Regions from separate parts of the Neorhizobium puerariae genome, predicted to be linked through region 2. Evidence: predicted binding sites of a transcription regulator. Region 2 holds the regulator's gene; the other holds the start of a gene.
The links. Region 2 encodes HrcA, which represses chaperone genes, less so after heat shock. Its sites were predicted from a motif close to GTTAGCACTCNCNNNNNGNGAGTGCTAAC; they were not measured.

Region 1 (9,755 bases), on a different contig from region 2:
TCCGCCTCCACCGTATAGCGGTAGCCGAGCAGGCCGGCGCAGGCCGCGACATCCCCCCCGGCCAGCAGGGTGCGGATGCGGCTCGACGAAATCACCTCGGCATTCTCGTCGCGGAAGGCATCGACCAGCGACACCTCGAACCCGTGCCTGACGCCGGATTCCATCAGGAAAGCGGGGCCGCCTTCCCTGCCCTTGCCGAAATGGAAATCGAAACCGGTGACGACGGCGCTGGCGGAGAGCCAGTCGACCAGGATCGTCTGGATGAATTCCTCGGCCGAGCGGGTCGCGAACTCCCTCGTGAAAGGGTATTCGATCACCGAGCGGAAGCCCATCGCTTCCAGGAGCCGCGCCTTGAGCGGCGCCGGCGTCAGGCGGAAGACCGGCTCCTCCGGGCGGAAAACGGTCCTCGGATGGGGCTCGAAGGTCAGCACCAGCGCCGGCACGCCACGCTCGGCGGCCAGCGACAGCGCCCGCTCCAGGACGCTGCGGTGCCCCCGGTGCACGCCGTCGAAATTGCCGATCGCGATCACGCCGCCCTTCAGCGCCTCGGGCAGCGGTTCCTTCTTCTCATTGCGGTGGAATACGGTCATCGGAGCGACTTCCGGTTCAGGCCAGGCGAGGCATCCAGTATTTCGGCGCGGCGTTTTCCGCTTTCAGCCAGGCGTTCAGGATCGCCTCGTCGGTCTGGCCGTTGACGGTATATTCCGCGACATGGATGCCCCCGCTGATATAGAGCAGGTCGAGGCCGTATGCGAGTGCGCCGCGCACGTCGGTCGGCATGCCGTCGCCGATCGCCAGAACGCGGTCCATCGAGAAGTCGCCGCGCACTTCGCGGGCGGCATCGATCGTCGCCTCGTAGATCGGCCGGTGCGGCTTGCCCGCCACCCGGGTCTTGCCGCCGAGCTGTTCGTAATAGGCGGCAACCGCGCCGGCGCAGGGAATGATGCGATGGCCTCGCTCGACCACGAGATCCGGATTGGCGCAGATCAGCGGCACGTCGCGCTTTGCGAAACCGGTCAGCATGTCCGTATAGTCTTCCGGCACTTCCTTCTCGTCGTCGAAGAAGCCGGTGCAGACGATGCAATCCGCCTCGCCGGCCGGGACCACGTCCACGCCGAGGCCGTCGAACAGGTTGAGGTCACGCTCGGGCCCGATCAGGAAAACCTTCTTCGGACCGTCGGCGATGAGGTGCCGGGTCACATCGCCGGAGGTGACGATGCGGTCATAGGTTTCGTCCGGAACGCCGAGCGCGCGCATCTGCTGGATGACACCCGGCGCCGGACGCGGCGAATTGGTGATCAGCACGACCGTGGCGCCGGCATTGCGGGCGGCGGCCAGCGCCCTGCAGGAATGCTGGAAGGCCTCGACGCCGTTGTGCACGACGCCCCAGACGTCCGACAGGACGACGTCGTATCCGCCGATCACTTCGCTCAAACTGCCGATACGCTTTGCCATATGTCCGTCCTGTGCCTTCAAGTTCCCGGTGACATGGCAAACCGCCCGGGAGATTACAAGCAAAAAGCTCCCCGAACTGCGCCGCGCCGCCCGGGTGTCATTTTTGCGCCGCACCACATCGGCGCGGGGGCATGCCTTTCTTCCACCAAAGTCCGGTGCATGATCCCGACCCGCGCGGTGGCCTCGAGGGCGCCGCCAGCCACCCGCCCGGCAGGCGCCGGCCGGCATCCGTCCCGTTAAGCTTGTTTTGCATCATCGGCGGGGCTGTCTTGAAAATTTCGAGGCCGTTCTTGACTCAACCGGCCGTCACCCTTATCTCCGCCTCCGTTAGCACTCTGCGGAGGCGAGTGCCAACAAGCCAAGCGATACGGGTCCGCTGATCCGTCAATGTCATTTGATCGAGGGATTAGACAATGGCAAGCACCAATTTCCGCCCCCTGCACGATCGCGTCGTCGTTCGTCGCGTCGAGTCTGAAGAAAAGACCAAGGGCGGCATCATCATTCCCGACACCGCCAAGGAAAAGCCGCAGGAAGGCGAAATCGTCGCCGTCGGTTCCGGCGCCCGCGATGAATCCGGCAAGGTCGTCGCGCTCGACGTCAAGGTCGGCGACCGCGTCCTCTTCGGCAAGTGGTCCGGTACCGAAGTCAAGCTCAACGGCGAAGACCTTCTGATCATGAAGGAAGCCGACATCATGGGCATCATCGGCTGATCCAGGCCGGTCATTCCATCACGAAATCCGCTGACACCTCTTTTCAGGAGTTCTCAAAATGGCAGCTAAGGAAGTAAAATTCGGCCGCACCGCGCGCGAAAAGATGCTGCGTGGCGTCGATGTTCTCGCTGACGCAGTCAAGGTAACGCTCGGCCCGAAGGGTCGTAACGTCGTCATCGACAAGTCCTTCGGCGCTCCGCGCATCACCAAGGACGGCGTATCGGTCGCCAAGGAAATCGAACTGGAAGACAAGTTCGAGAACATGGGCGCCCAGATGGTCCGCGAAGTCGCTTCGAAGACCAACGACATCGCCGGCGACGGCACGACGACTGCAACCGTTCTCGCCCAGGCCATCGTCAGGGAAGGCGCCAAGGCCGTTGCCGCCGGCATGAACCCGATGGACCTGAAGCGCGGCATCGACCTCGCCGTCGCTGAAGTCGTCAAGGATCTCCAGGCCAAGGCCAAGAAGATCAACACGTCGGAAGAAGTCGCCCAGGTCGGCACGATCTCCGCAAACGGCGAGCGCCAGATCGGCCTCGACATTGCCGAAGCCATGCAGAAGGTCGGCAATGAAGGCGTGATCACCGTCGAGGAAGCCAAGACCGCCGAGACCGAACTCGAAGTCGTCGAAGGCATGCAGTTCGACCGCGGCTATCTTTCGCCCTACTTCGTCACCAACCCGGAAAAGATGGTCGCCGACCTGGAAGACGCCTTCATTCTCCTGCACGAGAAGAAGCTCTCCAACCTCCAGGCGATGCTCCCGGTTCTCGAAGCCGTCGTCCAGACCGGCAAGCCGCTCCTGATCATCGCTGAAGACGTCGAAGGCGAAGCCCTCGCGACCCTCGTCGTCAACAAGCTGCGCGGCGGCCTCAAGATCGCTGCCGTCAAGGCTCCGGGCTTCGGCGACCGCCGCAAGGCCATGCTGGAAGACATCGCCATCCTGACCGGCGGCACCGTCATCTCCGAGGACCTCGGCATCAAGCTCGAGAACGTCACCCTCGACATGCTCGGCCGCTCCAAGAAGGTCTCAATCTCCAAGGAAAACACCACGATCGTCGACGGCGCCGGCGCCAAGTCGGACATCGAAGGCCGCGTCAACCAGATCAAGGCCCAGATCGAGGAAACCACCTCCGACTACGACCGCGAGAAGCTCCAGGAGCGTCTCGCCAAGCTCGCCGGCGGCGTTGCCGTCATCCGCGTCGGCGGTGCGACGGAAGTCGAAGTCAAGGAAAAGAAGGACCGCATCGACGACGCCCTCAACGCGACCCGCGCGGCCGTTCAGGAAGGCATCGTACCGGGCGGCGGCGTAGCCCTGCTCCGTTCGGCATCCAAGATCGCCTCCAAGGGTGCAAACGACGACCAGGAAGCCGGCATCAACATCGTCCGCAAGGCGCTGCAGGCCCTGGTTCGCCAGATCGCCGAAAACGCCGGTGACGAAGCTTCGATCGTCGTCGGCAAGATCCTCGACAAGAACGAAGACAACTACGGCTACAACGCCCAGACCGGCGAATATGGCGACCTGATCCAGCTCGGCATCGTCGACCCGGTCAAGGTTGTCCGCACGGCCCTGCAGAACGCAGCTTCGGTTGCTTCCCTGCTGATCACCACCGAAGCCATGATCGCCGAGCTGCCGAAGAAGGACGCTCCGATGCCGGCAATGCCGGGCGGCGGCATGGGCGGCATGGATTTCTAAGAAATCCTTACCAGCCATTGCGAAAGGGCGGCCCTCGGGTCGCCCTTTTTCTTTTGCGGCCGTCTTCGACAGGCGGAACACCGCTGACAACGGCCACGGCGGCCGGTACAGTCGAGGTCATGAGCTTTTTCGAGAGCCTGCTGGTCCTGTTGCTTGTCGCGGTCGTGCTGCTGCAGATTTCGCGCCGCCTTGCCGTGCCCTATCCGTCCATGCTGGCGCTCGCGGGCGCGGCCGTCGCCCTCGTGCCGGGCATGCCCTACATTTCGCTCGAACCGCAGACGGCGCTGGCGCTCTTCATCGCTCCGGCGCTGCTCGACGCGGCCTTCGATTTTCCGATCGGGATTGCGCGGCGCTTCTGGCTGCCGCTCCTCGTCTTCGCGGTCGGCGGGGTGGTGGTCACGGCCGCCGCGGTCGCCTGGGCCGGATGGGCCATCGCCGGCCTGCCCATCGCCGCGGCACTCGCGCTCGGGGCGATCGTCGCGCCGCCCGATGCGGCGGCGGCGACGGCGGTCCTGTCGTCCATGGCCATTCCACGAAGCACCGACACCGTGCTGCGGGGCGAGAGCCTGTTCAACGATGCGGCGGCCCTGCTGATCTTCGATGCCGCACTTGCCGTGCAATCCGCCGGGCATCTCGACGGGCCGGTCGCGCTGCATCTCACGCTCGCGGTGCCGGGCGGCATCCTGCTCGGGATCGTCGCGGCGTGGCTGGTGAGGCACCTCTACAGGTTCGTGACGGGCACGCTCGGAGGCAACCTCCTCCAGTTCGTCCAGACCTTCCTGCTGTGGATCGCCGCCGCGCGGCTCGGGCTGTCGGCGGTGCTTGCCATCGTCGCCTTCGCGATGATGCTTGCCCGCAACGACGGCGGGCGATCCTCGGCCCGCATGCGCGTGCAATCCTACGCGGTCTGGAGCGCCGTCGTCTTCGTGCTCAATGTCATGGCATTCCTGCTGATGGGCATGCAGGTTCGCGATATCGTGGGCAACATGCCGGCCGATCACCTGGGGGAGGCGATCCGCTTCGCCCTTCTGACGGTCGCCATCGTCATCGTCACCCGTTTCGCCGTCTGCGTCGGGTTCAATCGCGCGCATGCCTGGCATGCCCGCCGCAAGGGCAGGCCCGAACCCGCGACCATGACGCAGGCGCTCCTCGCAGGCTGGTGCGGCATGCGCGGCCTCGTGACGCTCGCCACCGCCTTTGCCCTGCCGGCCTCGTTTCCGGAACGCGATACGGTCGTGCTGACCGCGTTCGCCGTCGTGCTCGCCACGCTCGTGGTGCAGGGGCTGACGCTCACGCCGATCATCCGCTGGCTCGGCCTCGACCGCCGCACGGAGGGGCATGGCGAGCTTGCCGCGCGGCGAAGCGAGATCGCCCGCGCCGGCCTTGCGAAACTCGACGGCGCCCAGGAGGAGGAAGCCGAACTGCTCCGCGCCAAGTTCCGGCTCGAACAGCAGGCGATCACAGACGCTGCGGGCATCGCATCGCTCGAAACCTACCGCCGGCTTGCCCTGGCGGCGATCGCCGCGCAGCGCGACGAACTCGACAGGCTGCGCGCGGCGCATCAGGTGAATGTCGACGAATACAATCTCCTGCTGGAGGAGATCGACTGGCGCGAACTCTCCGTCCTGCCGGAAGATGCGCGCCGGATCGAGGAGATCTGAGTTCCGTCAATCCCTCCCGAGCGCAAGCGACGAAGCCTGCCGCGGCGGGGCGCAGCGATCACCTGCGGGCCGGAAGCCCCGAGAGAACGCCGAAGGCCACGCGAATGCGGAGCGACTTTGTGCAAGATCCAATGAGGTTCCGCATTCGCACGGGCGCTCCTTCTCTGGACAAATGTCAAGCTGCGCCTATATCGTTCATCATTAGAAGACAAAGTGTCTATCATCGTTCATCTTCCAGACACGAACGAAAACAGGCAAATAAGCCTCCAGAAAATTCAACCGCCTGTCGAACCACAGACATCGATCCGGAGATCTGAAATGTCCTCTACCGCCAACAGCTCCCTGCTTCTCGCAGGCCGCGTCCTTCTCGCCATCATGTTCATCGCGGCGGGCTTCCAGAAGCTCGTCGATCCGTCCAGCACGGCCGGCATGATCACCGGCGCCGGCCTCCCGGCCGCAACGCTGCTCGCCTATGTCGCCGGCATTTTCGAACTCGTCGCCGGCCTTGCCGTTCTGACCGGTTTCCAGACGAAGATCGCCGCCATCCTGCTCGCGCTCTTCTGCCTGTTCACCGCCTTCGTCTTCCACAACGGCGTGATCAACATCCCCGGTTTCGCACCGGAGGCCAACGGCCTTCTGACCGTCTTCAACGGCCTTATCTTCTGGAAGAACGTGTCGCTCGCAGGCGGTTTCCTGGCTCTTGCCGCTGCCGGCGCCGGCGCCTATTCGATCGATGCCCGCCGCGGTTCGGTCGCAATTACCGCCTAAGCTTTCTCCATTCCCTGCCCACGATCTGTTCCGCCGGACCCTGAAAGTCCGGCGGTTTTTCGTTTCGGGTCGCTGTTTCAAGCGTGCCGCAGCCGCAAGACCGCCGCGCGCCTTGAAGCTACCGGCCCCGGGATCAGTCCCTCTCGTGCACCGGCAGCTCGGCGATCTCCGCAAGCCATGCCGGGGCGGAACGGCACCAGACCTGCCGCAGGGGCTTCACGTCCATCCGCTGGTCGATGCTTCCCCAGCGGATGCCCCACACCTTCGACGCCTCGCCCTCGCCGTTGACGAAGAGCTGCGAACCGCATTCGGGACAGAAATACTGCTGGCGGACACGGCCGCTGTCGGCCACCCGCCGGTACATTTTCGGCTCGTTTCCCGTCAGTTTCAGGTCACCGTCCTGCACCACGGCGGTCACGCGGAACGGCGAGCCGGTCAACTTCTGGCAATCGGTGCAATGGCAGATCACGACCCGCCGGGTGTCGAGCTCCGCCTCATAGGTCACAGAGCCGCAATGGCATCCGCCGGTCACATGCATGCATCTTTCCTCCCTTTTGGAACTCCGAGGCGCAAGAACGCCCCGAATGCCCCTGCAAGGCCGCCCTCCCGAAACGGTTCACGCCTTCGGGCGACAGGCCTCAAAGCGCGGCGCGCACGGCCTCCGCGATCCTGGCCACCCGCGGGTCCTCCTCGTGGCCCGGCTTGCGCGCCCTCACCAGGCAGGCCTCGGATTTCAGGATCACTCCGTCCGACAGGATCTTCAGGTGGTTCGCCCTGAGCGTCGAGCCCGTCGAGGTGATGTCGACGATGATATCCGCCTGACCGGCCGCCGGAGCACCCTCCGTCGCGCCCAGGCTCTCGACGATGCGATAGAGCTGGATGCCGTGGCTCCCCGAAAAGAACTGCTGGGTGAGCCGCCAGTATTTCGTGGCGATCGCCAGACGCCGGCCATGACGGGCGCGGAAATCCGCCGCCACGTCGCCGAGATCGGCCATGGTCTCCACGTCGAGCCAGATTTCCGGCACGGCGACGACCACGTCGGCCTGGCCGAAGCCGAGCCGCGCGCAGAATTCCACCCGCGCGTCCGCGCCGGACATGCCTTCCCGGACGAGGTCCTCGCCGGTGACGCCGAAATCCACGGCGCCGTTCGCAAGCTCCCGGGCGATCTCGGAGGCCGACAGATAGGCGATCTCGACGCCTTCCATGCCCTCGATACGGCCACGATAGGAGCGATCGTTGCCAACGGCGGAAATAGCAAGCCCTGCCCGCCCGAAGACTTCGACGGTGCCGTCCTTGATGCGCCCCTTGGACGGCAGGGCGATGGTGATTGCGTTCATGATGAGGTCTTTTCTGCGCGCGGCGGTTCTGCCCGGAAACCGGGCTCCACTTTTCGGCCCGCGACAGCGGACCTCGCAGCCTCGATCCGGTCGAGCCAGAGCGAGAAGCCCACGGCCGGGATGTGCTCCCGCGCCCCGAGCAGGGTCAGAAGCCGGTCGAAACGGCCGCCGCCCGCCAGAACCGCGGCCGAACCCGCCTCCGTCACTTCGAAGACGAGGCCGGTATAATAATCGAGCGGGCGGCCGAAGGCGGCGCGATAGGTCATGCTCGCAAGATCGGCGCCGGCATTGGCGAGCGCCGCGAGCCGAGCGTCGAAAAGCGCGATCGCCGGCCCAAGCTTCAGGCCGGCGGCATCCGCGAAGCCCGCCAGCGCCGCCGGAGCGTCGGCAACCGGCAGCCTGAGCGTCAGGAACTCCCGCAGCAGAAGGAGAGCGGTGCCATCGAGGCGGGTTTCGGCCAGCTCCAGCTTTTCCTTGAGCCGCCTTGCGATTTCGGCCGGCGAGCGGCTGGCATTGGTCGAATAGCCGGTCTCCTCCATGGTGCGGTCGATGCGCGCCACCAGCTCCGCCTCGTCGCCGGAGGAAATCAGTGCGGCGATCGCGGGATCGAGACCGGCGACCGGCTGCGGCCGGGCAAGCCGTTCGAGAAGCGCTTCGAGATGTTCCATGTCGCCGAAGGCATGGATCAGCCGCCGCTGCCAGCCGAACGGCAGGCCGAGCGCCTTGACGACCGCCTCGAACACCGCCTGGTCGCCGAGCGTCAGTTCCAGCTTCCGGCCGGGCAGCAGCACCTTCAATATGCCGGCCGCATCGCCGATGGCGCGCGCATCGGCGCTGGCAATGTCCTTGTCGCCAAGGTCCTCGATGCCGGCCTGGTAGAATTCGTGGGCGCCCTCGCGACGCTGGCGAAAGACCTCGCCGAGATAGGAATAGCGCTTGGGCGTGCCGGTCGCCGTCTCGATGTGGCGCAGGCAGACGGGAATGGTGAATTCCGGACGCAGGCAGAGGTTCGCGCCGGTCTCGCTCTCCGTCAGGAAGATGCGTCGGCGCAGGTCCTCGCCCGCCATGTCGAGGAAGGGTTCGGCCGGCTGGATGACGGGCGTGTTCACCCGCTCCGTCCGCCGGGCGGCAAATTCGTCGAGAAGGTCTCCGGAAAACTCCGGCATGTCGATCAGGGGCATTGGATCACTCCCTGCCGATCAGGATACCCCCCTCTGCCCTGCCGGGCATCTCCCCCACAAGGGAGGAGATCACAAGCGGCACGACCATTATTGCTAAAGGGCCGTGGCGAAGGGCGAGACGTCAGATAGGAGGCGGTGGACCTGCGCCCAGCCGATCTCTCCCCTTGTGGGGAAGATGCCCGGCAGAGCAGAGGGGGGTGAAGCTCAGACATTTCTTGCCCGCCGCCGATCCTCCGCCTGCGCGGCAAGAATTTCCTTCACCTTGGCGACGAGATCGGCCTCGGCCACGATCTCCTGCGCCACCCGCGCCTCGCGCCAGGCCGCATTGTCCTCGATCTCGCCCGCGAGGCGCTTGCCTTCGATCAGGTCCTTCAACTGCACCACGCCCTGAGCGCGCTCGTCGCCGCCCTGGATGATGGCGATCGGGCAGCCGCGGCGGTCGGCATATTTCAGCTGATTGCCGAACTTCTTCCAGTTGCCCTGGTACATCTCGGCGCGGATGCCCTCGGCGCGCAGCGCCTGGGTGAAGCGCTGGTAGCGGCCCATGCTCTCGACATCGCCGTCCATGACGGTGACGAGAACCGGCGCGATCACCTCGTCCTCGCCGAGCTTGCCGAGGTTCTTCAGCGCCGTCATCAGGCGCGAGACGCCGATCGAAAAGCCCGTGGCCGGAACCGGCTGGCCCATGAAGCGCGACACGAGCCCGTCATACCGCCCGCCGCCGCCGACCGAGCCGAAGACGACCTTCTCGCCCTTCTCGTTGGTGACGTCGAAGAGGAGCTCGGCTTCGAAGACCGGGCCGGTGTAATATTCGAGGCCACGGACGACGGAGGGGTCGATCTTGATGCGGTCAGGGCCGTAGCCAGCTGCACGCGCCAACTCAGCAATTGTAATAAGTTCATTTACGCCGTCTGCACCTGAAGCGCTCGGTGATGCCAACGCTCGGCATG
Region 2 (21,498 bases):
GCGGATCATCGCCGCGAAATTCTCCTGGTTGGGGAACTTGCGGATCGATTCCACCAGATACTGGTAGGGTTCGGCATCGCCGGTGATCATCTTGCCGAAGCGCGGGATCGCCTTGAACGACCATTCGTCGTAGAAGCGCTCCAGCAGCGGCATCTCCACCTCGGAAAACTCCAGCACCAGCAGCCTCCCGCCGCGCTTCAGCACGCGATAGGCCTCCTTCAGCGCCACGTCGATACGCGGCACGTTGCGGATGCCGAAGGCGATCGTATAGGCGTCGAAGGAATTCGCCTCGAAGGGCAGGGTTTCGGCGTTCGCCTCGACGAAATCGAGGTTTTCGGAAAGCTTCCGCTTGGCCGCGCGCTCGGCGCCTACGGCCAGCATCGAGCCGTTGATGTCGAGCACCGTCGTATGGGCCTTGCGGCCCGAGGCCTCGACGATCCGGAAGGCGATGTCGCCGGTGCCGCCCGCCACATCCAGGGTTTTGTAGCCGGCACCCTTGTGCGGGTTGAGTGCCGCCACCATCGCATCCTTCCAGACGCGGTGCATCCCTGCCGACATGACGTCGTTCATCACGTCGTAGCGCTTGGCGACCTTGTGGAAGACGTCGTTGACGAGGCCCTGCTTCTCTCCGTCCGCCACCCGGCGGAAGCCATAGGATGTCTCCATGCCGCCGTCGGCGCTGGTACGGGCTTCGGTCATCGATGAACTCCTGAACTCTGCATGGCGACCATAGCGAAATCGGTCCGGCTTCGCTATCTGTGGCGCGCCCATTATAGATGGATGCGACATCCGGTCCGCTCTATAGAGCAGGATTCGCACGGTTGGAACAGGAAGTTAGGAAGAGATGCCCGAATTGCCAGAGGTGGAAACGGTCCGGCGCGGTCTCGCCCCGGCGATGGAGGGTGCGGTGATCGCGAGGCTGGAGCTGAACCGGCCCGACCTGCGGTTTCCGCTGCCGGAAAATTTCGCCGATGCCGTCCGCGAGCGGCGCATCGTCTCGCTCGGCCGCCGCGCCAAATACCTGCTGATCGATCTGGAAGACGATCTCACCGTGATCAGCCATCTCGGCATGTCCGGGTCCTTCCGCATCGAGGAGGAGACGCTCGGCGAATTCCATCACCCGCGCTCCAAGGACCGGAAGCACGATCATGTCGTCTTCCACCTGCGGCATGCGAAAGGGCCGCTGAAGGTCATCTACAACGACCCGCGCCGGTTCGGTTTCATGCAGCTCTGGAAGCGCAGCGCGCTCGATCTTTATCCCGCCTTCGCCGCGCTGGGACCCGAGCCGACCGGCAACGCGCTCGATGCCGATTATCTGGCGGAACGTTTCGCCGGCAAGAGCCAGCCGCTCAAGGGCGCGCTGCTCGACCAGACGGTGATCGCCGGCCTCGGCAATATATACGTGTGCGAGGCGCTGTGGCGTTCGCATCTTGCGCCCACGCGCGCGGCCGGCAGCGTCGTCACCGGGACCGGCAGGCCGAAGAAGGAACTCGCACTTTTGACGGAGGCGATCCGCAGCGTCATCGCCGATGCGATCGCGGCCGGCGGCTCTTCGCTCCGCGATCATATCCGGACGGACGGTTCGCTCGGCTATTTCCAGCATTCCTTCTCCGTTTACGATCGCGAAGGCGGGGCTTGCCGCACGCCGGGCTGCGGCGGTACGGTCGCCCGCATCACCCAGGCCGGCCGCTCCACCTTCCATTGCCCGGCCTGCCAGAAATAAGAGAACGGCCGGAAACGAAGAGGAGATACCGGATGAGCTACGAGACCCTGCTGACCGAAACCCGCGGGCCCGTGGCGCTCGTCACGCTCAACCGGCCGAAGGCGCTCAACGCGCTGAATTCCACGGTCATGGCGGAACTCGCCGATGCGCTCGCCGGTTTCGGCAGGCGGGAGGAGATCGGCGCGATCGTGCTGACCGGTTCCGAAAAGGCTTTCGCGGCCGGCGCCGATATCAAGGAAATGCAGGGCATCGACTTTGTCGAGGCCTATGTGAGCGACTTCATTTCCGGCTGGGAGGCGATCGCCTCGACCCGCAAGCCGGTGATCGCCGCCGTTTCCGGCTTCGCGCTCGGCGGCGGTTGCGAACTGGCGATGATGTGCGACTTCATCATCGCCTCGGATACCGCGAAGTTCGGCCAGCCGGAGATCACGCTGGGCGTCATCCCCGGCATGGGCGGTTCGCAGCGCCTCACCCGCGCCGTCGGCAAGGCCAAGGCCATGGATCTGGTATTGACCGGCCGGATGATGGATGCGGCGGAGGCCGAGCGGGCCGGGCTGGTGGCCCGCATCGTGGCGCCCGAGCGGCTGGTCGATGAGGCCGTCGAGGCGGCGGCGAAGATCGCCTCCTTCCCGCGGGCGGCGGTGCTGATGGCCAAGGAAGCCGTCGGCCGCTCCTATGAGACGACGCTTGCCGAAGGCCTGCGTTTCGAGCGGCGGCTCTTCCATTCGCTTTTCGCCACCGCCGACCAGAAGGAGGGCATGGCGGCCTTCGTGGAAAAGCGTAAACCTCAGTTCCGGAACCGCTGAAAGAGGATCGTTATCGATCAGGATACGCGTTGCCAGAATCTGCGTTGACGGGAGCGGGTATTCCGGTTATATGCCCGCCCACAGTTGGGAAAGCCTGATCACGGCTTCCTCTATTGCTCCCGAATTGCTGGATGAAGGGTCGCAGGACCGGCGCGGCAACGGTGGAGTTTGGTTCGAATTCGTAGAGAGGCATGAAATGGCCAATACAACTTCGGCGAAGAAGGCGACCCGCAAGATCGCTCGCCGTACTGCAGTCAACAAGGCTCGCCGTTCGCGCGTCCGTGGCTTCATCCGCAAGGTTGAGGAAGCCATCGCAACGGGTGACATCGCTATTGCCGCCGAGGCTCTGAAGGCTGCCCAGCCGGAGATCCAGCGCGCCGCGTCCAAGGGCGTGCTTCACAGCAACACGGCGTCCCGGAAGGTGTCCCGTCTGGCGGCCCGTGTGAAGGCTCTTTCGGCCTGATCAATCCAAAAATTTGCGATGCAAAAGAGCCTGGTCGATTGACCGGGCTTTTTGTGATTCTCTCAGCCTGCCTTATAATTATCCGGCTCATTAACAATTTCGTGTCAGGGGCGTGACATAAAAAACTGTTTTGAATCAATAGTTTGTGGGAGGTCTATGAGTCTGCGGGTGACTTTCCGGGCCCCTAAAAGCCCTGCAACCGAGTCAAGAAGTTTTTTATTTTTTCTGTGAACAATCGCCCGGAATGTATGCCATTTTTGAATCTCATTGATTCAACAGCGATTCTCCGTGAAGGCCTCTGTGACATTCAAATCACGCTCGTTGAGTCAACGCCCGCCTCTTAATTTTGCGTAAAATTCATCATTGATCTTGGGATTTGATCCTGCCTAAATGGCTCTCAGCAAGGGGCGCGGGGACTACTTCAGAGGGCTGTCGGCAACCGTCCTGTTTAGGATGGCGCGGAGACTTTCTGCCTCTTGCTACGGGATAAGCTTCCCGTTTCCCAGGTAACTGTCGGTTGTGTGCCGGAAAGGAACACTTTCCGGAGACGCTCGGTTTTTGTCCACTTTTTATCCGGCGCCTGCCGGTGAAGGAGAAATGAAGAGTTCGGGCGGCTCATGACGAGGATGAGACGTTCGTCGAAGCGGGGTGGCTCCCGTGTGTCGGGCCTGTATACGAGGCGGGCCGGGCAAGGTTTCGATCGCCGAAAGGCGGGGGAGGCCTTTGAAAAAGGGGAAGGCGGCGGCAGTTCTCAATGAGTGGGAACGTTTTGCTATGCCTTGAAACAAGGTTGGTCCTGGCGGCGTAAACGAGAACCGCCGGGCTGCAAGATTGGAAGGCGGCGAATAATGCAAATGAATACTGTATCGGCCCGTGCAGGTAATGGGGACCATGCGCGGCAGGCACTTGATTCAAGTTGCTCCCAGGCGGCAGGGGAAACGTCAGAAATGAAGCATAATGCTCTTTTTGAGCGGTTCAGCACGCGTTTGAAAGCACAGGTGGGTCAGGACGTATATGCAAGCTGGTTCGGGCGTTTGAAGCTGCATTCGGTCTCCAAGAGCATGGTGCGTCTCACCGTGCCGACCACCTTTCTGAAATCCTGGATCAACAATCGTTATCTCGATCTCATCACCTCCATCTTCCAGGCGGAAGACCCGGAAATCCTGAAAGTGGAGATCCTGGTGCGCAGTGCAAGCCGCAGCGCCCGCGCTCCGGCGGCATGCGAAGATCGCGCGCTTTTGCCGGAACCGGCGGCCCAGCCGGCCCAGCGTCCGCAGATGCCGCGCGAAATCGGCAAGATCGCCGCTTTCGCGGCGCCTGCCGCCGCACAGTCCCGTCCCGCGCAGGCGCCCGGTCCGTTGTTCGGTTCGCCGCTCGACAGCCGCTTCACCTTTGAAACCTTCGTGGAAGGCCCGTCGAACCGCGTGGCGCTCGCCGCCGCCAGGACGATCGCCGAAGCCGGCGCCGGCGCGGTGCGCTTCAACCCGCTTTTCGTCCATTCCGGCGTCGGTCTCGGCAAGACCCATCTTCTGCAGGCGATCGCCAACGCGGCGGTAAGCAGCGAACGCATGCCGCGGGTGGTCTATCTGACGGCCGAATATTTCATGTGGCGCTTTGCCACCGCGATCCGCGACAACGACGCGCTGACGCTCAAGGACTCGCTGCGCAATATCGACCTGCTGATCATCGACGACATGCAGTTCCTGCAGGGCAAGATGATCCAGAACGAGTTCTGCCATCTCCTCAATATGCTGCTCGACAGCGCAAAGCAGGTCGTCGTCGCCGCCGACCGCGCTCCGTGGGAGCTGGAATCGCTCGATCCGCGCGTCCGTTCGCGCCTGCAGGGCGGCGTGGCGATCGAGGTCGAGGCGCCGGACTACGAGATGCGCCTCGAAATGCTGAAGCGCCGCCTTGCCGTCGCCCGTCAGGATGACCCGTCGCTCGATATCCCGATGGAAATCCTCTCCCATGTCGCGCGCAATGTCGCCAATAGCGGCCGCGAGCTGGAAGGCGCATTCAACCAGTTGATTTTCCGCCGTTCTTTCGAGCCGTCGCTGTCGATCGAACGCGTCGACGAGCTGCTTGCGCATCTGGTCGGTTCGGGCGAGGCCAAGCGCGTCCGCATCGAGGATATCCAGCGTATCGTCGCCCGCCATTATAATGTGTCGCGCCAGGAACTGGTCTCCAACCGCCGCACGCGCGTCATCGTCAAGCCGCGTCAGGTCGCCATGTATCTCTCGAAGACCATGACGCCGCGCTCTTTCCCGGAAATCGGGCGTCGTTTCGGCGGCCGCGATCATACGACCGTGTTGCATGCGGTCCGCAAGATCGAGGAAATGATCACCGGCGATACCAAGCTCAGCCACGAGGTCGAGCTTCTGAAGCGGCTGATCAACGAGAACAACGCCTGAGGCCATGTTTCTTCTCTCCGTTGCAACGATTTGGGCCGTGGCGTGCATAACGCCGGGCCTAACACGTTGCTGGTGATGCGGTATGCGCTGACGGCGCCGCGCCGGGTGGCGATCGTGGCGGCGATGGGAACCATTACGGGAACTCTTTGCTGGGGCCTTGCCGGCTGGCTGGGCATCAACGTTCTCTTCCAGGCGGCGCCATTCGCCTATCTGGCCCTGAAGATCGTCGGCGGGCTCTATCTCGTCTGGCTCGGGGCAAAGATCTTCCTCGACATCCGAAGGGCGCGGCAGGCGGACGACTTTGCGGCGCAACGCGTCGATGTGCCGCTGAAGACCGCCTATCGCATGGGGCTTGCGACCAATCTGGCCAATCCGAAATCGGCCCTGTTCGTCGCCAGTCTGTTTGCCGCGACAATGCCCGCGGGCACGCCGTTCTTTTATGGGCTTGCGGCGACCGCCGTGATGGTCGTGGTCTCTACCGTGTATTATACCTGCCTGATCGGCCTGATCACCCATCGCAGGGCCGCGGCCGCCTATCTTGGCGCCAAAAAGCGGATCGATCTTGGCGTGGGCCTCATCTTCATGGGGTTTGGAACGAGGCTCCTGTTGTCCTCGAAGTGAGGAGTGGCGATGTCAACCGACAGTGACCCGACGGGGCGCTTTTATGCCGAGAATGCCGCAACCTATGCCGACTGGTTCACGACGCCGAGCTTGAAGCGGCTCGCGGTTTTCCTCGCAAGGCTTGAGCCGGGCGCGCAGGTCCTTGAACTCGGCTGCGGCAATGGGCGTGACAGCGCGGCCATGCTCGAGCGCGGCTTCCGCGTCGTGCCGACCGACGGCACGCCGGAAATGGCGAGCGAAGCCGGAAAACGCCTGGGCATGCCGGTGCGCGTGCTTCGTTTCGAGGATGTCGATGCCGTTGACGCCTTCGACGGCGTCTGGGCCAATGCCTGCCTGCTGCATGTGCCCCGGGCGGGGCTTGCCTCCGTCTTCGGCAAGATCCACGCGGCTCTTCGCCCCGGCGGCGTCTTTTATGCGAGCTTCAAGGCCGGTAAGGCGGAAGGCCACGACGGGCTCGGCCGCTACTACAACTATCCTTCACGGGATTGGCTGCGCGAGACCTACGAAACCCTGCCCTGGGGATCGATCGAGATCGATGCGGTGCATGGCGGCGGTTACGACAACCAGCCCACCGATTGGCTGCATGTGCTTGCGGTGAAGCAGCCATCCTCCTCCTGAGGAGGAGCGGACTGGATATCCGGCATGATCATCGTCCCCGGCGGGCCGTCGGCAGCCCATGCTGTCGACCTTTCCTCCGGAGGTTCGGGGCGAGCCGATCGTTCAGCAGGCCAGATCGGCCACCACGGCGTCCAGGATCAGCATGCCGGACGGCGTGCAGCGCAGGCGGGAATTGCCGAGCCGCTCGATAAACCCGTGCTCCAGCAGGCGCTCCTCGCGGATGGGATCGGGATCCCGGCCGGAAAGCTGCTGCCAGCGGGCGAGATCGACGCCTTCGCGCAGCCGCAGCCCCATCAGCAGCAGCTCGTCGGCCTGTTCCTCGAAGCCGAGCACGTCCTGGTCGATCATGCCGTGACCTTCGCGCTCGACCTGCTCAAGCCATGTCTCCGGGCGCCGTTCCGTCGACGTTGCGATCTTGTTGCGGCCGCGCGTCAGGCGGCCATGCGCTCCGGGGCCGATGCCGGCATAGTCGCCGTAGCGCCAGTAGGTGAGGTTGTGCCGGCTTTCCGCGCCCGGCCGGGCATGGTTGGAAACCTCGTAGGCCGGCATGCTGTGGCGCGCGGTGATCTCCTGCGTCGCTTCGTAAAGGGCCGCGGACTGGTCGCCGTCCGGCACGATCAGCTTGCCCGCCTTGTGCAGGCCGTAGAAGGGCGTGCCTTCCTCGATGGTGAGCTGATAGAGCGACAGGTGGTCCACCGCGTAGGAAATGGCTTCCGTCAGTTCCGCTTCCCAGGCCTCCACCGTCTGGTTCGGCCGCGCATAGATGAGGTCGAAGCTCATCCGCGGAAAAATGTCGCGGGCAAGCCGGATCGCCTGCAGCGCGTCGGCGACGTCGTGCAGCCGCCCGAGGAAGCGGAGATCCGCATCGTTCAGGGCCTGCACGCCGAGCGAAACGCGGTTGACGCCGGTGTCCCGGTAGCCGCGGAAGCGGGTTGCCTCCACGCTTGAGGGGTTGGCCTCCATGGTCACCTCGATACCGTCCGGCACATGCCAGTGCCGGGCGATGCCGTCGAGGATGGCCGAGACCGTCGCGGGGTCCATGAGGGAAGGCGTGCCGCCGCCCAGGAAGATGCTGGTGACGGTCTTCGGGCCGCTCATGCGCCGCATCGTCTCCATCTCCCGCAGGAAGGCGGCGGCAAAACGCGGCTGGTCGACCGGCTTATGGCGCACATGGCTGTTGAAGTCGCAATAGGGACATTTGGCCGCACAGAAGGGCCAATGCACATAAACGCCAAATCCGGGCTCACCGGTATCGGGCAGAAGCGTCGCGGCGGAGTTCAAGGCAGGCTCAGGCCTCCAGGCAGGTTTCGACGAAACGCTTGAAGGCGCGGGCGCGATGGGAAAGCGCTTGGGGCTCGCCGATCTTCCAGCCGTGCTTTTCTTCCGAGCTCATCTCGCCGAAAGTGATGTCATAACCTTCCGGTTGGAAGACCGGATCGTAACCGAAACCCTGCGTGCCGCGCGGCGGCCAGGCGACGGTCCCCTCCACCTCGCCGCGGAAGAATTCCGTATGCCCGTCCGGCCAGGCAAGGCAGAGCACGCTGACGAAACGGCAGGTGCGCTGTTCCGGGCGCGAGGCGCCCCGCTCTTCGAGCGCTTTTTCGACCTTTTCCATCGCCATCTGGAAGTCGCGCGTGCCATCCTCCCGTTCGGCCCAGTTGGCGGTATAGACGCCCGGCGCGCCGTCGAGCGCGTCGATGACCAGGCCGGAATCGTCCGACAGCGCCGGCAGGCCCGAGGCCCTGGCGGAAGCGAGCGCCTTGATCGCGGCATTTTCCTCGAAGGTCGTGCCGGTTTCCTCCGGCTCTTCGAACTTCAGCTCCGCAGCGGATTTCGCCGAAAAGCCGAGCGGGCCGATCAGCTCGGCGATTTCGCGGATTTTCCCTGCATTGTGGCTGGCGACGACGATCGTCTTGGTGTCGAGCTTGCGCATAAAAATTCCTATTCGAGATTCCAGAGCCTGGGCTCCGCGCATTCCAGGCTGTTGCCGGCGGGATCGCGAAAATAGATCGAGCGGGCGCCGTTCGGCCAGCGGAAATCGCTTTCGATGGCAATACCTGCCTTGTTGAGCTTTTCCGCGATCCTGTCAATCGCCTCGCCGCTTACCCTGAAACAGGCGTGTCCCGCCCCGGTTGCGCCGTGCGGCGGCACGAGCAGACTGCCGGCAGGCGGCGGCTTCACCGTTTCCTCCGGATTGAAGATCAGCAGGATGCCGGGGCCGCAACGGAAGAAGACATGCCGGTCGCCGGCGCGGAGGATTTTCTGAAGGCCCAGCACGCCGCCATAGAAGGCTTCCGCGGCGTCGAGATCGTCGGCATAAAGCGAGGTTTCGAGAATGCCTTCGATCATGAAGAGCCACCTGCCGTGTTGAATTGCGTCACCAGGCCGAGGCCCTGGCCATGCCGGCCCGGATATCTGCCCCCATGGGCCTTGTCGCCGGAGCGCTTCCGCTCGCTCCCGGTATTCGGTGGTCGTTCCGGCCTCGGCCGGCAGGCGCATCATGCCCGAGGCTTTTGATGGCGGAACCGAACCCGACGGCGGTACGGATGTCCGGGGATCAGGCAAATGATCCCCTCCGACATCGGGCTTCCAAAGATCTCAGCCGATCGCCTGCTTCTGAAGCGCCACCAGTTCCCGCGTGCCTGCCTGGGCGAGCGCGAGAAGCTGCAGGAATTCCTCCTGGCTGAAGGGCGCGCCTTCCGCCGTGCCCTGCACCTCGACAATGCCGCCTGCGCCGGTCATGACGAAATTGGCGTCCGTCTCGGCGGCGGAATCCTCCAGGTAGTCGAGGTCGATCACCGGCTGCCCGGCGAAAATGCCGCAGGAGATCGCCGCCACATGGTCCTTCAGAACCTTCTCGACCTTGATCATCGAGCGGGTCTCCATCCACTTCAGGCAGTCGTAAAGAGCCAGCCAGCCGCCGGTGATCGAGGCCGTGCGCGTGCCGCCATCCGCCTGGATGACGTCGCAGTCGACCGTGATCTGCCGCTCGCCGAGCGCTTCGAGATCGATGACGGCGCGCAGCGACCGGCCGATCAGGCGCTGGATTTCCTGGGTACGGCCGCCCTGCTTGCCGGCGGCGGCTTCGCGCTTCATGCGCTCGCCCGTGGCGCGCGGCAGCATGCCGTATTCGGCCGTCACCCAGCCCTTGCCGGAATTCCGCAGCCACGGCGGCGTCTTCTCCTCAAGGCTCGCGGTGCAGAGCACATGCGTATCGCCGAACTTGACGAGGCAGGAACCTTCCGCATGCTTGGAGAAATTGCGCTCGAACGAGACCTTGCGCATCTGGTTTGTCTGTCTGCCTGAAGGCCGCATTCTTGTCTCCCTGGAATTCTTGTCTCCGCCTTCTAGAGCAATTCCGGGAAAGGAGTGAAGCGGTTTTCCATCCGGACTTGCGAATCTTTGAGATCCCGGCCGCCACCCGTGAGGAAGAAGCACCTTTCGTTCCCCTTGCGGAGAGGGATCGGCGGGAGCGGATTTTCCCTTTTGCGATAATGGCGGGAATGACTATATTTTCGTGCAGGATCAATGAAACGGTGAAGGATTCAATGGGTTTTCCGGGACCGACGGCCAGGGACAGCGGCTCACTGCTCGACGATCGTTCGCGCGAGATTTTCCGCCGCATCGTCGAAAGCTATCTTGATACCGGCGAACCGCTTGGCTCCCGCAACCTGTCCCGCCTTCTGCCGATGTCCCTCTCGCCGGCCTCGGTGCGCAATGTGATGAGCGATCTCGAGGAGCTCGGCCTCATCTATTCCCCGCATGTCAGCGCCGGACGGCTGCCGACCCAGACAGGGCTGAGGTTCTTCGTCGACGCCTTCATGCAGGTCGGCAATCTTTCGGAGGAGGAGCGGGCCAGCATCGACCGCCAGATCCATCCGGCGGATCGGGACCAGCCGGTCGAAAGCCTGATGGCGGAGGCGAGCTTGATGCTCTCGGGCGCTTCGCGCGGGGCCGGCATCGTCATCACGACCAAGAGCGACCCGGTCCTCAAACATGTCGAATTCATACGGCTGGAGCCCACCAAGGCGCTCGCCGTGCTGGTCGGCGATCACAACCAGGTGGAAAACCGCATCATCGACCTGCCGGCCGGCGTCACATCCTCGCAGCTCACCGAGGCCGCGAATTTCCTCAACGCGCATCTGACCGGCCAGACGCTGCCGGAGCTGCGCAGCGAACTCAAGAAGCTGAAGGACCGGGTTGAGGGCGAGCTTTACGCGCTGTCGCAGGATCTCGTGGAACGGGGCCTCGCCGTCTGGTCCGGCGACAGCGAGGAGGGCAAGCCCAGCCAGCTCATCGTGCGCGGCCGCGCCAACCTTCTTCAGGGGCTTGACGATACCGCCGATCTCGATCGCCTGCGCCTTCTCTTCGACGATCTGGAGAAGAAGGACAGCCTGATCGAAATCCTCGAACTGGCCGAGCGGGGGCCGGGCGTGCGCATCTTCATCGGTTCGGAGAACAAGCTCTTCTCGCTTTCGGGGTCGTCGCTCATCGTCGCGCCCTATCGGGATGGCGAGGATCGCATCGTCGGCGCCGTCGGCGTCATCGGTCCGACCCGGCTCAATTATTCCCGCATCGTGCCGATGGTGGACTATACGGCCCAGCTCCTCGCAAGGCTGTCGCGTTGAGCGCGGCAGGGTGCCGGCATCCAACTTTCCGGCCAAGCCTTGATTTTTTCACCCCAAACCTCGATATCGGGCACAAATCGAAGCCCAGAAATCCAAGTAGGAATAACCGGAGACCGTCATGACCGACGAAACCAAGAAGAACGGACCTGACGCAGCTGCCGCCGAAAGCTCGGCGGAAGCCGTAGCGTCTGCTCTTGAGGACGCGGCCGATCAGAATGCTGCAGAAACGCCGGCCGTCGAGCTCGATCCCCTCGACGCGTTGAAGGCGGAAAATGCCGAGCTGCGCGACCGCTTCCTGCGGCTCGCCGCCGAGATGGACAACCTGCGCCGCCGCACCGAACGCGACGTGAAGGACACCAAGTCCTATGCCGTCGCAAGCTTCGCCCGCGACATGCTGGCCGTGTCGGACAATCTGCGTCGGGCGCTGGATGCCGTGCCGACCGAGATGCGCGCCGGCGCCGATGCGACCTTGACCACGCTTCTCGAAGGCGTCGAGATGACCGAGCGTTCGATGCTTTCGGCGCTGGAACGTCACGGCGTGCGGAGGATCGAGGCGGAAGGCGAGAAGTTCGATCCGAACTTCCACCAGGCGATGTTCGAGATCCCGAACTCCAATGTGCCGAACAACACGGTCGTCCAGGTGGTTCAGGCCGGTTTCACCATTGGCGAGCGCGTGCTGCGCCCCGCCATGGTCGGCGTCGCCAAGGGTGGCCCCAGGTCGGAAGCGCCTGCCGCCGAGACGGCCGGCGAAAAGAAGGCCTGAGGCAAGAAGGCCCGGGAAAATGCCGGGAGCGGGCAATGCGCCTCGCTCCCTGCCTTACCCGATGCATGTCGCGCAAGCGGCATCAGGTCCGAATGACAAAACCGCCCGGAGCCTTTTAGGCTGCCGGGCGGTTTCGCTTCCGTCCCCACGAAATCGTGTCTGCCGTCATGCGGCGTGGTTGGCCTGTTCCTCGTTGAGGAAGGCATAGATCGCCGATGCGGAATCGGTCTTGCGCAGCTTCGCCACCAGTTCCTGGTCGCGAAGCACGCGGGCGATGCGCGACAGCGCCTTCAGGTGGTCCGCGCCGGCGCCTTCCGGTGCGAGTAGCAGGAAGACGAGGTCGACCGGCTCGTCGTCGAGAGCCTCGAAATCCACAGGCGCTTCAAGGCGCGCAAAAATGCCCTTGATCGAGGAAATGCTGCCGAGCTTGCCGTGCGGAATGGCGATGCCATGGCCGACGCCCGTGGAGCCGAGCCTTTCCCGCTGCAGGATGACGTCGAAAATCTCCCGTTCGGCAACACCGGTGAGCTTGGAAGCCTTGGCCGCCAGTTCCTGCAAAAGCTGCTTTTTGGAGTTCACCTTGAGGGCAGGAATAATCGCATCTTGCTGCAGCAAATCTGCCAATGCCATTCTCGTCATCCTTTGTGCCGCAAGAGCGCTTTCGCTCCATGCGAAGAGGAGCGCCGTTTCCGACGCTCTCCTGGAGATTGTTCAGTTCTTGATATTGGTGGAATCGATCCAGCCAATATTGCCGTCGTTGCGGCGGTAAACGATGTTCAACTGCTCCTTGCCGGGGCTGCGGAACAGGAGAACGGGCTCGTCGGTCATGTCGAGCGCCATGACTGCGCTTGCCACAGTCATCGTTTTCAATTGCTTGGAGCTTTCCGCGACGATGGTCGGCGCGAAATCCTCGGGCAGTTCCTCGGCTTCATCCGGTACGCCGTCCATGACGGTATAGGCGACTTCAGCATAGCCGTTCATGTGGTTGCCGGCATGATGATCCTTGAGCCGCCTTTTGTAGCGGCGCAGGCGCTTTTCGATCCGCTCTGCGGCGGCATCGAAACTTCCCTGCGGATCATTCGCTTCTCCAGCCGCATGCAGCACGATCCCGGTATCGAGATGCACCTTGCAGTCGGCAGAAAAGCGTGAACCGGATTTTTCCACGATGACCTGGCCTGCGTACCCCCCGTCGAAGTACTTTGTAACCGCCTCACCGATCTGCTCCTCGATCCTCTGACGGAACGATTCGCCAATTTCCATATGCTTACCGGATACGCGCACACTCATGGAATTTTTCCTTCTTGTCGTGACTTGCGTGTTTCAGTCTACGCCAAGCCGACCCCTCATCCAAGCCGTTCGCATGCGACAAAACCAAATTGCTGCAATCAATGCCTGCTGGATGGCGGGACATGCTTTTGCCGCGTCCCGTGCAGTTGCGGCGGGCTTCTAACCTTCGGTGCCGGGAATGTCAACGGCTGCTGGACCCGGGATTTCTACGTAGTTTGTCGGATGCTCAGGCCGCCCGGCTACAGCATCGGCCAGAGGATCGGAATCGGTTTTCGGAAAGCACGATGCGCCGGTTCAGGAGGTTGGAGCGTCCTTCATGTGTCCATTCGGGCGCATGGCGCTCTCAGTACGATCGCCTTCATGGCCGCATGTTCGTTGTGGAAGCGGCGGACGGTCTCGATCTCCCCGGCCGTGCAGCCGAGCAGGAGCTTGATCTCGCTGTCCTTCTTGGCGAGATCGACGGTCAGGGCGATCGCAACCAGAGCCGCCGGCCTGAGCGAACCGCGCCATACGTCGATGCCTCCGCCGTCCATCGACGTCGTCCCGTCCAGGAAACCGTAGTCCAGGGGATAGACGAGATCGGGATAGCGGGGATGGCGGCTTCCGGCCGGCCGGTCGATCGTAAGCTCCGTCGTCGCGATCAGCGCCTCGAGCGTTTCCCAGAAGGCTGCGTCTTCGTTCTGCATGTCTGCCGGTGCCTGCCTCAGAAAGCCGCGACCTTGGCAATCGCCCGCTTTTCCCTGCGGCGCTGGACCGAGGAGGGGATGTTCATCGCCTCGCGGTATTTCGCCACGGTGCGGCGGGCAAGTTCCACGCCGCCCCGCTTCAGGCTGATGACGATGTCATCGTCGGAAAGCACTGCATCCGGCGTTTCCTGGGCGATGAGCTGGCGGATGCGATGGCGCACGGCCTCCGCCGAATGGCTGTCGCCGCCTTCCTCCGCCGAGCCGATCGACACGGTGAAGAAATATTTCAGCTCGAACAGGCCCCGCGGCGTTAGCATGTATTTGTTGGACGTGACGCGGCTCACCGTCGATTCATGCATCTTGATCGCTTCGGCGACGGTCTTCAGGTTGAGCGGCCGCAGGTGGTCGACGCCGTGCATCAGGAACGCGTCCTGCTGGCGGACGATCTCGGCCGCCACCTTCATGATCGTCTTGGCCCGCTGGTCGAGGCTGCGCGTCAGCCAGTTGGCGTTCTGCAGGCATTCGGAAAGGAAATTGTGGTCCTCGCCGTTCTTCGGGCAATTCTTCGAAACCGTCTGGAAATAGGCCTGGTTCACCAGGACCCGCGGCAGCGTGTCGGGATTGAGCTCGACCATCCAGCTTCCGTCGAGTGCCGCGCGCACGACGATATCCGGCGAGATCGTCTCCGAGACGCCGCTTTCGAAGCCGGCGCCCGGCTTCGGGTTGAGCCCGCGGATTTCCGCCAGCATGTCGATCAGGTCCTCGTCGTCGACACCGCAGATCTTCCGGAGCGAGGCGAAATCGCGCTTGGCGAGCAGTTCGAGATGCCTGACGAGCGCCTCCATGGCCGGGTCCAGCCGGTCCTTGAGGCGAAGCTGGATCATGAGACATTCGCTGAGCGAGCGGGCGAAGACACCGGGAGGATCGAGCGTCTGCAGCTTGCGAAGGATCGCCTCCACCTCCTCGGAATGCTTGCCGAGCCGGTCGGCGATCTCCTGCGTGCCGCCCTGCAGGTAGCCGGCCTCGTCGAGCTGGTCGACGAGATGCTGGGCGACCAGCCGGTCTCCCGGACTGGTGATCAGGAAGGGAATCTGCTGGTTCAGGTGGTCGCGCAGGGTCACCTGGCCCGCGACGAAGTCGTCGAGATCGTAATCCTCTCCCGCTTCCCCGCCCGGCATTGATTTCCACTGGCTGAGCAGTTCCGGCGCATCGGCCCGCCGGGCCGGGCCGTCATCGGGAAAGACGTTCTCGAAGCCCGTATCCAGGCCTTCGCCGAGCCGTTCGGCGGTGACCGGCGAGGAGCTTTCGTACCAGTCGCCGTCGTTCGCCGTGGAGACCGCCGCATCGTTGCCGTCGCCGGCCGCGAAGGAGATGTCGCTCTCGAAGCCTGTTTCGGCGCCGTTTTCGGCATCGCCTGATGCAAATTCGAGCAGCGGGTTCTTTTCCACTTCCTGCGCGATGAACTGGTTGAGCTCGAAATGCGTCATCTGCAGCAGCTGAATCGACTGCATCAGCTGCGGCGTCATCACCAGCGACTGGGTCTGCTTCAGGAAAAGGCTGGCGGATAAACCCATGGCGGACGCGAAACTCCTTGCAATCCCCTTGTGGCACCCCTTCGCGAGGAAACGGACACGCCTTCAGTCACGCCGCTCAGATGGCTGAATTTGCATCTGGCACGAGAATTGCTTTTTTAATGGGTTTGGTCAAGCGCCGCGGTGCGGGGAAGTAAACTTCTTTGCCGCACCGGGGTTGTCTAGAGGCTGAACTTGTCGCCGAGATAGAGGCGGCGGACATCCGGATTGTTGACGATATCGTCGGCCCGGCCATGCGTCAGCACCTCGCCCGCATGGATGATATAGGCCCGGTCGATGAGGCCCAGTGTCTCGCGGACGTTGTGGTCCGTTATCAGAACTCCGATCCCGCGTGCCGTCAAGTGGCGAACGAGGTTCTGGATGTCGGAGACGGAAATCGGGTCGACGCCGGCAAACGGTTCGTCCAGCAGCATGAAGGCCGGGTCGGTGGCGAGCGCGCGGGCGATTTCCAGACGCCGGCGTTCGCCGCCGGAAAGCGCCACGGCGGCGGACTTGCGAAGCTGGCCGATGTGGAATTCCTCGAGAAGCTCGTCGAGCTTCTTCTCCCGCTTGTCCTTGTCGGGTTGGTGTACTTCCAGCACGGCGCGGATGTTCTCCTCCACCGTCAGGCCGCGGAAGATCGAGGCCTCCTGCGGCAGGTAGCCGACGCCGAGGCGCGCCCGCCGGTACATCGGCATGTGGGTGACCTCGTTGCCGTTGATGGCGATCATGCCCTCGTCGACCGGGACGAGGCCGGTGATCATGTAGAAGCAGGTGGTCTTGCCGGCGCCGTTCGGCCCCAGCAGCCCGACGGCCTCGCCGCGGCGCACGACGAGCGACACTCCGTTGACGACACGGCGCGTGTCATAGGTCTTGGAAAGGCCGTGCGCGACCAGCGTTCCCTCGTATCGCGCTTTGTCGCGTGCAACGAAGGGTTCTGGCGCGGACGGCTTCCTTGCCGACAGACTGGAAAGCAGCGGTATTTTCACGTTTGACGTCTATTATTGCTTCGGTTGCTGCTGCTGCCGCGATTTCGGGTCGAGCATGATCTCGACGCGTCCGCCGCAGGCGTCGAGCTTGGCCTGTCCGGTTTCCATCAGCACCGTCAGCTTGCAGCCCTTGAAGACGTTCGGTCCTTCGGACAGCACGACCTGCTTGCCCGACAACACGAAAGTCTGGCTCGCCATGTCGAACTCGCCCTTTTCGGCGGTGGCCTGCTGCGTGCCGGAGCTCAGGAAAACGGTATCGTCGAGGAAGATCTTGTCGATATTGGCATTGCCCGAGGTCACGGATGCGCCTTCGCCGGTGTAGAGCACCGTCATCTTGCCGGCCTTCATCGTGGTCGTGCCCTGCACGACCTGCACGTTGCCGGTGAAGAAGGCCTTCTTTTCCTGTTCCTTGATCTCGAACTGGTCGCTCTGGATCTGGATCGGCTTGTCGTTGGAAAGCTTGAGGCCCTCCATCTGGCTGGTGGTCGACTGGGCGTGGGCGGTGGCGGCAAGACAGGAGAACAATCCTGCCGCGAACAGAACTGCGGTATTCCGGATAGGAAGGCGGCGATGCGTCATGGCGGCGGGGCCTATTTGCCTTGGTTGCGGATGGTGGCAGGGTCGAGATGGAGGCGAACCTGGCCTGTGAACGTGATGGTGCGTCCCTTATCTGTTATCTTTAAAGAGTCTGCAACAATCGAACCTTCATTCATCGAAATGTCGACCGGGTCGCGCGTGTCCATCAGGCCGGCATTGACGTCGAGATGCGCGGACTTGAAGCGGGCGGTGATGCCGTTGCTGAGGTTGACGTCGAAGGGCGCGGTGAGATCGAGCATGTCGGCGCCGCGGTCGAAATCGGCTCCGGTTGCGGTCACCCGCGCGATCACGTCGTCGTTGATCGGCACGGCGGCCTTCACGTCCTCGAGCGTGATCTTGTTCGGGTTCTCGATATCCTGCAGCGCCCGGGTCGCGGTCATCGAATAGTTGATGCCGTCCTTGTTGCGGCCGGAGATGGCCGGGCGCTCCATGACGATCTTGCCGTTCTCGATGCGGGCGTTCTCGATCGAGAGGTTCTCCGGCAGGTAGGCGCGGATGATCGAGACGCCGATGAAGAGCGCCGAGATGACGAGCGCGGCGATGGGCAGCAGGATTTTCAGCTTCCGCACCAGAGCGGAATGGGCAAGCGCCGCCTGATAGGCGTCGAGATTTGGCTCGAACGCCGCCACAAGGCCTGCCGTCTTTCGAATGTGCTGCAGCATGGATGCCGGACTTTTCCTTAGATCTTGGCCCTTCCGCACGCCGTTCCCGGGCCGTCTCCGGAAAGGAGACCGGCGCGCGCAGGCCGTGCTTTGCCCGCCAATATGGTTTTTATTCATCAACAAACAATAACGGACAACATAAAAACGTGATGTGCCCTCCTACAAAACGCGCTAGAGAGCCTATCGAGGGTGCTCGACCCAGCAAATCGCCCGCGCATCGGGCCCGCGTATCGGGAAGGTGTTTCATGGATCAAATGGCAATTGCCGACCGGCGCTCGCTGCGCCGCAAGCTCAGCTTCTGGCGTGTCGTCGCCCTCCTCCTGCTGATCGGCATCGGGTTTGCGTTCTACCGGGTCGCTCTCGGAGACGGCGCCGGCGCGGCCGTGCCGCATGTCGCCCGCATCGAGATCTCCGGCATGATCACCGATGACAAGGAACTCCTGGAACGGCTGGAGCGGATTGCCGACAGCAGCCAGGCCAGGGCGCTCGTCGTCTCGATCTCCTCGCCCGGCGGCACCACCTACGGCGGAGAGCGCATCTTCAAGGCGATCCGCAACGTGGCTGCGAAAAAGCCGGTCGTCTCCGATATCCGCACGCTTGCGGCGTCCGCCGGCTATATGATCGCGACCGCCGGCGACCAGATCGTCGCGGGCGAAAGTTCGATCACCGGTTCGATCGGCGTGATCTTCCAGTATCCGCAGATCGACGAGATGATGAAGAAGATCGGCGTCTCGCTGGAGGAGATCAAGTCGGCGCCGCTGAAGGCCGAGCCCTCGCCCTTCCATCCGGCGAGCGAGGACGCCAGGACGATGATCCGCAACATGGTGATGGACAGCTACGGCTGGTTCGTCGATCTCGTCGCCGACCGCCGCAAGCTGCCGCGCGAGGACGTGCTGAAGCTTGCCGACGGCACGATCTTCACCGGGCGCCAGGCCCTCGGCGTCAAGCTCGTCGACAAGCTCGGCGGCGACGACGATATCCGCGCCTATCTGGAGTCGCGCGGCGTTTCGAAGGATCTGCCCGTCGTGGAGTGGAAGCAGCGTTCTTCCTCCTCGTCCTTCTGGCTCGCAGGCGCCCTTGCCGAATTCGTGAGGCAGACCGGTCTCGGCCAGGCGATCGCGCCCGAGACATTTCGCGCATTCGGCGCGGACAAGTTGTTTCTTGACGGTCTGGTCTCGGTTTGGCAGGTTGGGCGCGGTTGAAAATCTAAACTTTTCAGGGGGCAACCGTGATCAAGTCTGAATTGGTACAGATCGTTGCAGCTCGCAATCCGCATCTCTACCACCGCGATGTCGAGAACATCGTCAATGCTGTGCTTGATGAGATCACAGATGCCCTGGCGGGCGGAAATCGCGTCGAATTGCGCGGTTTCGGCGCCTTTTCGGTCAAGAACCGCCCCTCGCGCTCCGGTCGCAATCCCCGCACCGGAGAAAGCGTTTTCGTCGAGGAGAAATGGGTTCCCTTCTTCAAGACCGGCAAGGAATTGCGCGAGCGCCTGAATCCCGGCCTTGCGGATGAGGACGATTGATCCTCCCGGCCGCGGCCTTCCGCCGCCCTTGAAAGCCCGTAAACCGTACCTATTCTGCAACAGACGCCGTTCGAACGGCGGAATGGCTGCTGCCGGGAGATGCCGATGGATAAGCTCAAAAGGATCGTCAGCCTTGTGATCTTCGTGCCGCTCGGCATCGTGCTGATCGTACTTGCGGTGGCCAACCGCCAGACCGTCACGCTGGCGCTCAATCCTTTCCGCCCGGAAGACGGGGTCCTTGCGGTCAGCGGTCCGTTCTTCCTGTTCCTCTTCCTCGCCGTCCTGCTCGGCATGCTGGTCGGCGCAGCGGCCACATGGCTCAGCCAGGGCAAATACCGCAAGCAGGCGCGTGTCGAGGCGAAAGAGGCCGTCAGATGGCAGAGCGAGCACAAGGCGGCCCTGGCCGGCCGGGCCGCCCCGTCGCAATTGCCCGCGAAATAACGGCCTGCGAAACCGGAAAGCTCAGGCCTGGCCGTCGGCCCTGGCGACGACGGCCTTGCTGAAATCCGCGAAGAATTGCGTCGCGAGCTTCTGCGAGGTCGAATCGATCAGCCGTGAGCCGAGCTGGGCGATCTTTCCGCCGACCTGCGCCTTGGTCGCATAACGCAGCAGCGTGTCGGCGCCGTCTTCCACCAGCGTCACGCTTGCCGAACCCTTGGCGAAACCGGCGATGCCGCCCTTTCCCTCGCCGGAGATCGTGTAGCTTTCCGGCGGGTTGATGTCGGAAAGGGTCACCTCGCCGGTGAAGCTCGCCGAGACCGGGCCGATCTTCAGCTTCACGGTGGCGGCGAGTTCGGTCGGGGATTTCTGCTCCAGGCTCTGGCAGCCCGGAATACACTGGCGGAGGATTTCCGGGTCGTTCAGTGCCTGCCAGACCACTTCGCGGGGCGCCGCGATACGTTCTTCACCGCCCATATCCATGTGCTGATCCTCCCTGGAACACGTCGGCAATCATATTGCAGCGGCGGATGTTTTTGCCAAGGGGGACGTGAGGCGGACAGGCCGTCCGCCAAGAAAACCCCGGGCGTCACCGGCGCATGGCTTTGAAGAATGCGCGGCAGATGCTATCTGCTGCCTCACGAAGAAGAACCCAGGCGGATGAACGCATTGAAGAACAAGGAACGGCGGCCGGGTGAGAAGACCCGGCCGGAGGCCGGCAACCGGCAGGGGCGGGGGCATGCCGCCCCGTCGAGGCCGGCGGTCCGGCCGCAGGAGAAGGCCGCAAAACCCGCCGCGACGACGCCGGCCGAAAACCGGCCGCTGATCGCGCGCACCGGCGAGCTGCCGGCCGAGCGCGTGCCGGTTATCCTGGAATCCTCGGGCGCGGGCGATTTTCATCTGATCGACAGCGGAAAGGGCCTCAAGCTCGAGCAATACGGGCCATACCGCATCGTCCGTCCCGAGGCGCAGGCGCTCTGGCAGCCGTCCCTGCCTGCCCATGTCTGGGAAAAGGCGGATGCCGTCTTCACCGGCGACACCGACGAGGACGGCATGGGACGCTGGCGTTTTCCAAGGGAGGCGCTTGGCGAGAGCTGGCCGCTTTCGCTGCTCGGCGTCGATTTCCTCGGCCGCTTCACGGCCTTCCGCCATGTCGGCGTCTTCCCGGAACAGATCGTCCACTGGGACTGGATGAAGGCGCGCATCGAGGAGGCCCGGGGCGGGGCGGGGCGGCCGGTCAAGGTGCTCAACCTTTTCGGCTATACCGGCGTTGCTTCGCTTGTCGCTGCGGCGGCCGGCGCCGAGGTCACCCATGTCGACGCCTCGAAGAAGGCGATCGGCTGGGCGCGCGAGAACCAGGCGCTCGCCCGGCTCGACAGGGCGCCGATCCGCTGGATCTGCGAGGATGCCATGAAATTCATCCTGCGCGAGGAACGCCGCGGCAACCGCTACGACATCATCCTGACCGACCCGCCGAAATTCGGCCGTGGCCCGAACGGCGAGGTCTGGCAGCTCTTCGATCACCTGCCGCTGATGCTGGATATCTGCCGGGAGCTGCTGTCTGCGAAGGCGATCGGCCTTGTCCTCACCGCCTATTCCATCCGGGCGAGCTTCTATTCCATCCACGAACTGATGCGCGAGACGATGCGCGGGGCAGGCGGCGCGGTGGAATCGGGCGAACTCGTCATCCGCGAGGCGGGGCTTGAC

Region 1: a site for HrcA is predicted at 1,782-1,810, ahead of groES (co-chaperone GroES). Genes of this name have one in related genera too.

Annotation. Positions count from the first base shown of each region.
Region 1 is NZ_JBHMAA010000017.1:163,076-172,830, forward strand. Features, by position in the region: gene ACFFP0_RS16440 (bifunctional riboflavin kinase/FAD synthetase) at 1-590, opposite strand, end outside; gene ACFFP0_RS16445 (TIGR01459 family HAD-type hydrolase) at 607-1,455, opposite strand; gene groES (co-chaperone GroES) at 1,869-2,165, shown strand; gene groL (chaperonin GroEL) at 2,224-3,858, shown strand; gene ACFFP0_RS16460 (cation:proton antiporter) at 3,978-5,519, shown strand; gene ACFFP0_RS16465 (DoxX family protein) at 5,838-6,287, shown strand; gene ACFFP0_RS16470 (GFA family protein) at 6,421-6,825, opposite strand; gene hisG (ATP phosphoribosyltransferase) at 6,926-7,624, opposite strand; gene ACFFP0_RS16480 (ATP phosphoribosyltransferase regulatory subunit) at 7,621-8,805, opposite strand; gene hisS (histidine--tRNA ligase) at 9,010-9,755, opposite strand, start outside.
Region 2 is NZ_JBHMAA010000015.1:68,774-90,271, forward strand. Features, by position in the region: gene ubiE (bifunctional demethylmenaquinone methyltransferase/2-methoxy-6-polyprenyl-1,4-benzoquinol methylase UbiE) at 1-699, opposite strand, end outside; gene mutM (bifunctional DNA-formamidopyrimidine glycosylase/DNA-(apurinic or apyrimidinic site) lyase) at 845-1,723, shown strand; gene ACFFP0_RS13595 (enoyl-CoA hydratase) at 1,756-2,529, shown strand; gene rpsT (30S ribosomal protein S20) at 2,726-2,992, shown strand; gene dnaA (chromosomal replication initiator protein DnaA) at 3,841-5,403, shown strand; gene ACFFP0_RS13610 (LysE family translocator) at 5,446-6,024, shown strand; gene ACFFP0_RS13615 (class I SAM-dependent methyltransferase) at 6,034-6,642, shown strand; gene hemW (radical SAM family heme chaperone HemW) at 6,745-7,923, opposite strand; gene rdgB (RdgB/HAM1 family non-canonical purine NTP pyrophosphatase) at 7,931-8,575, opposite strand; gene ACFFP0_RS13630 (VOC family protein) at 8,584-8,991, opposite strand; gene rph (ribonuclease PH) at 9,241-9,957, opposite strand; gene hrcA (heat-inducible transcriptional repressor HrcA) at 10,191-11,270, shown strand; gene grpE (nucleotide exchange factor GrpE) at 11,389-12,033, shown strand; gene ptsN (PTS IIA-like nitrogen regulatory protein PtsN) at 12,199-12,663, opposite strand; gene hpf (ribosome hibernation-promoting factor, HPF/YfiA family) at 12,745-13,320, opposite strand; gene ACFFP0_RS13660 (hypothetical protein) at 13,635-14,006, opposite strand; gene rpoN (RNA polymerase factor sigma-54) at 14,024-15,580, opposite strand; gene lptB (LPS export ABC transporter ATP-binding protein) at 15,760-16,542, opposite strand; gene ACFFP0_RS13675 (LptA/OstA family protein) at 16,579-17,145, opposite strand; gene lptC (LPS export ABC transporter periplasmic protein LptC) at 17,157-17,825, opposite strand; gene sppA (signal peptide peptidase SppA) at 18,071-19,027, shown strand; gene ACFFP0_RS13690 (integration host factor subunit beta) at 19,054-19,353, shown strand; gene ACFFP0_RS13695 (DUF1049 domain-containing protein) at 19,459-19,794, shown strand; gene ACFFP0_RS13700 (SRPBCC family protein) at 19,816-20,274, opposite strand; gene ACFFP0_RS13705 (RsmD family RNA methyltransferase) at 20,461-21,498, shown strand, end outside.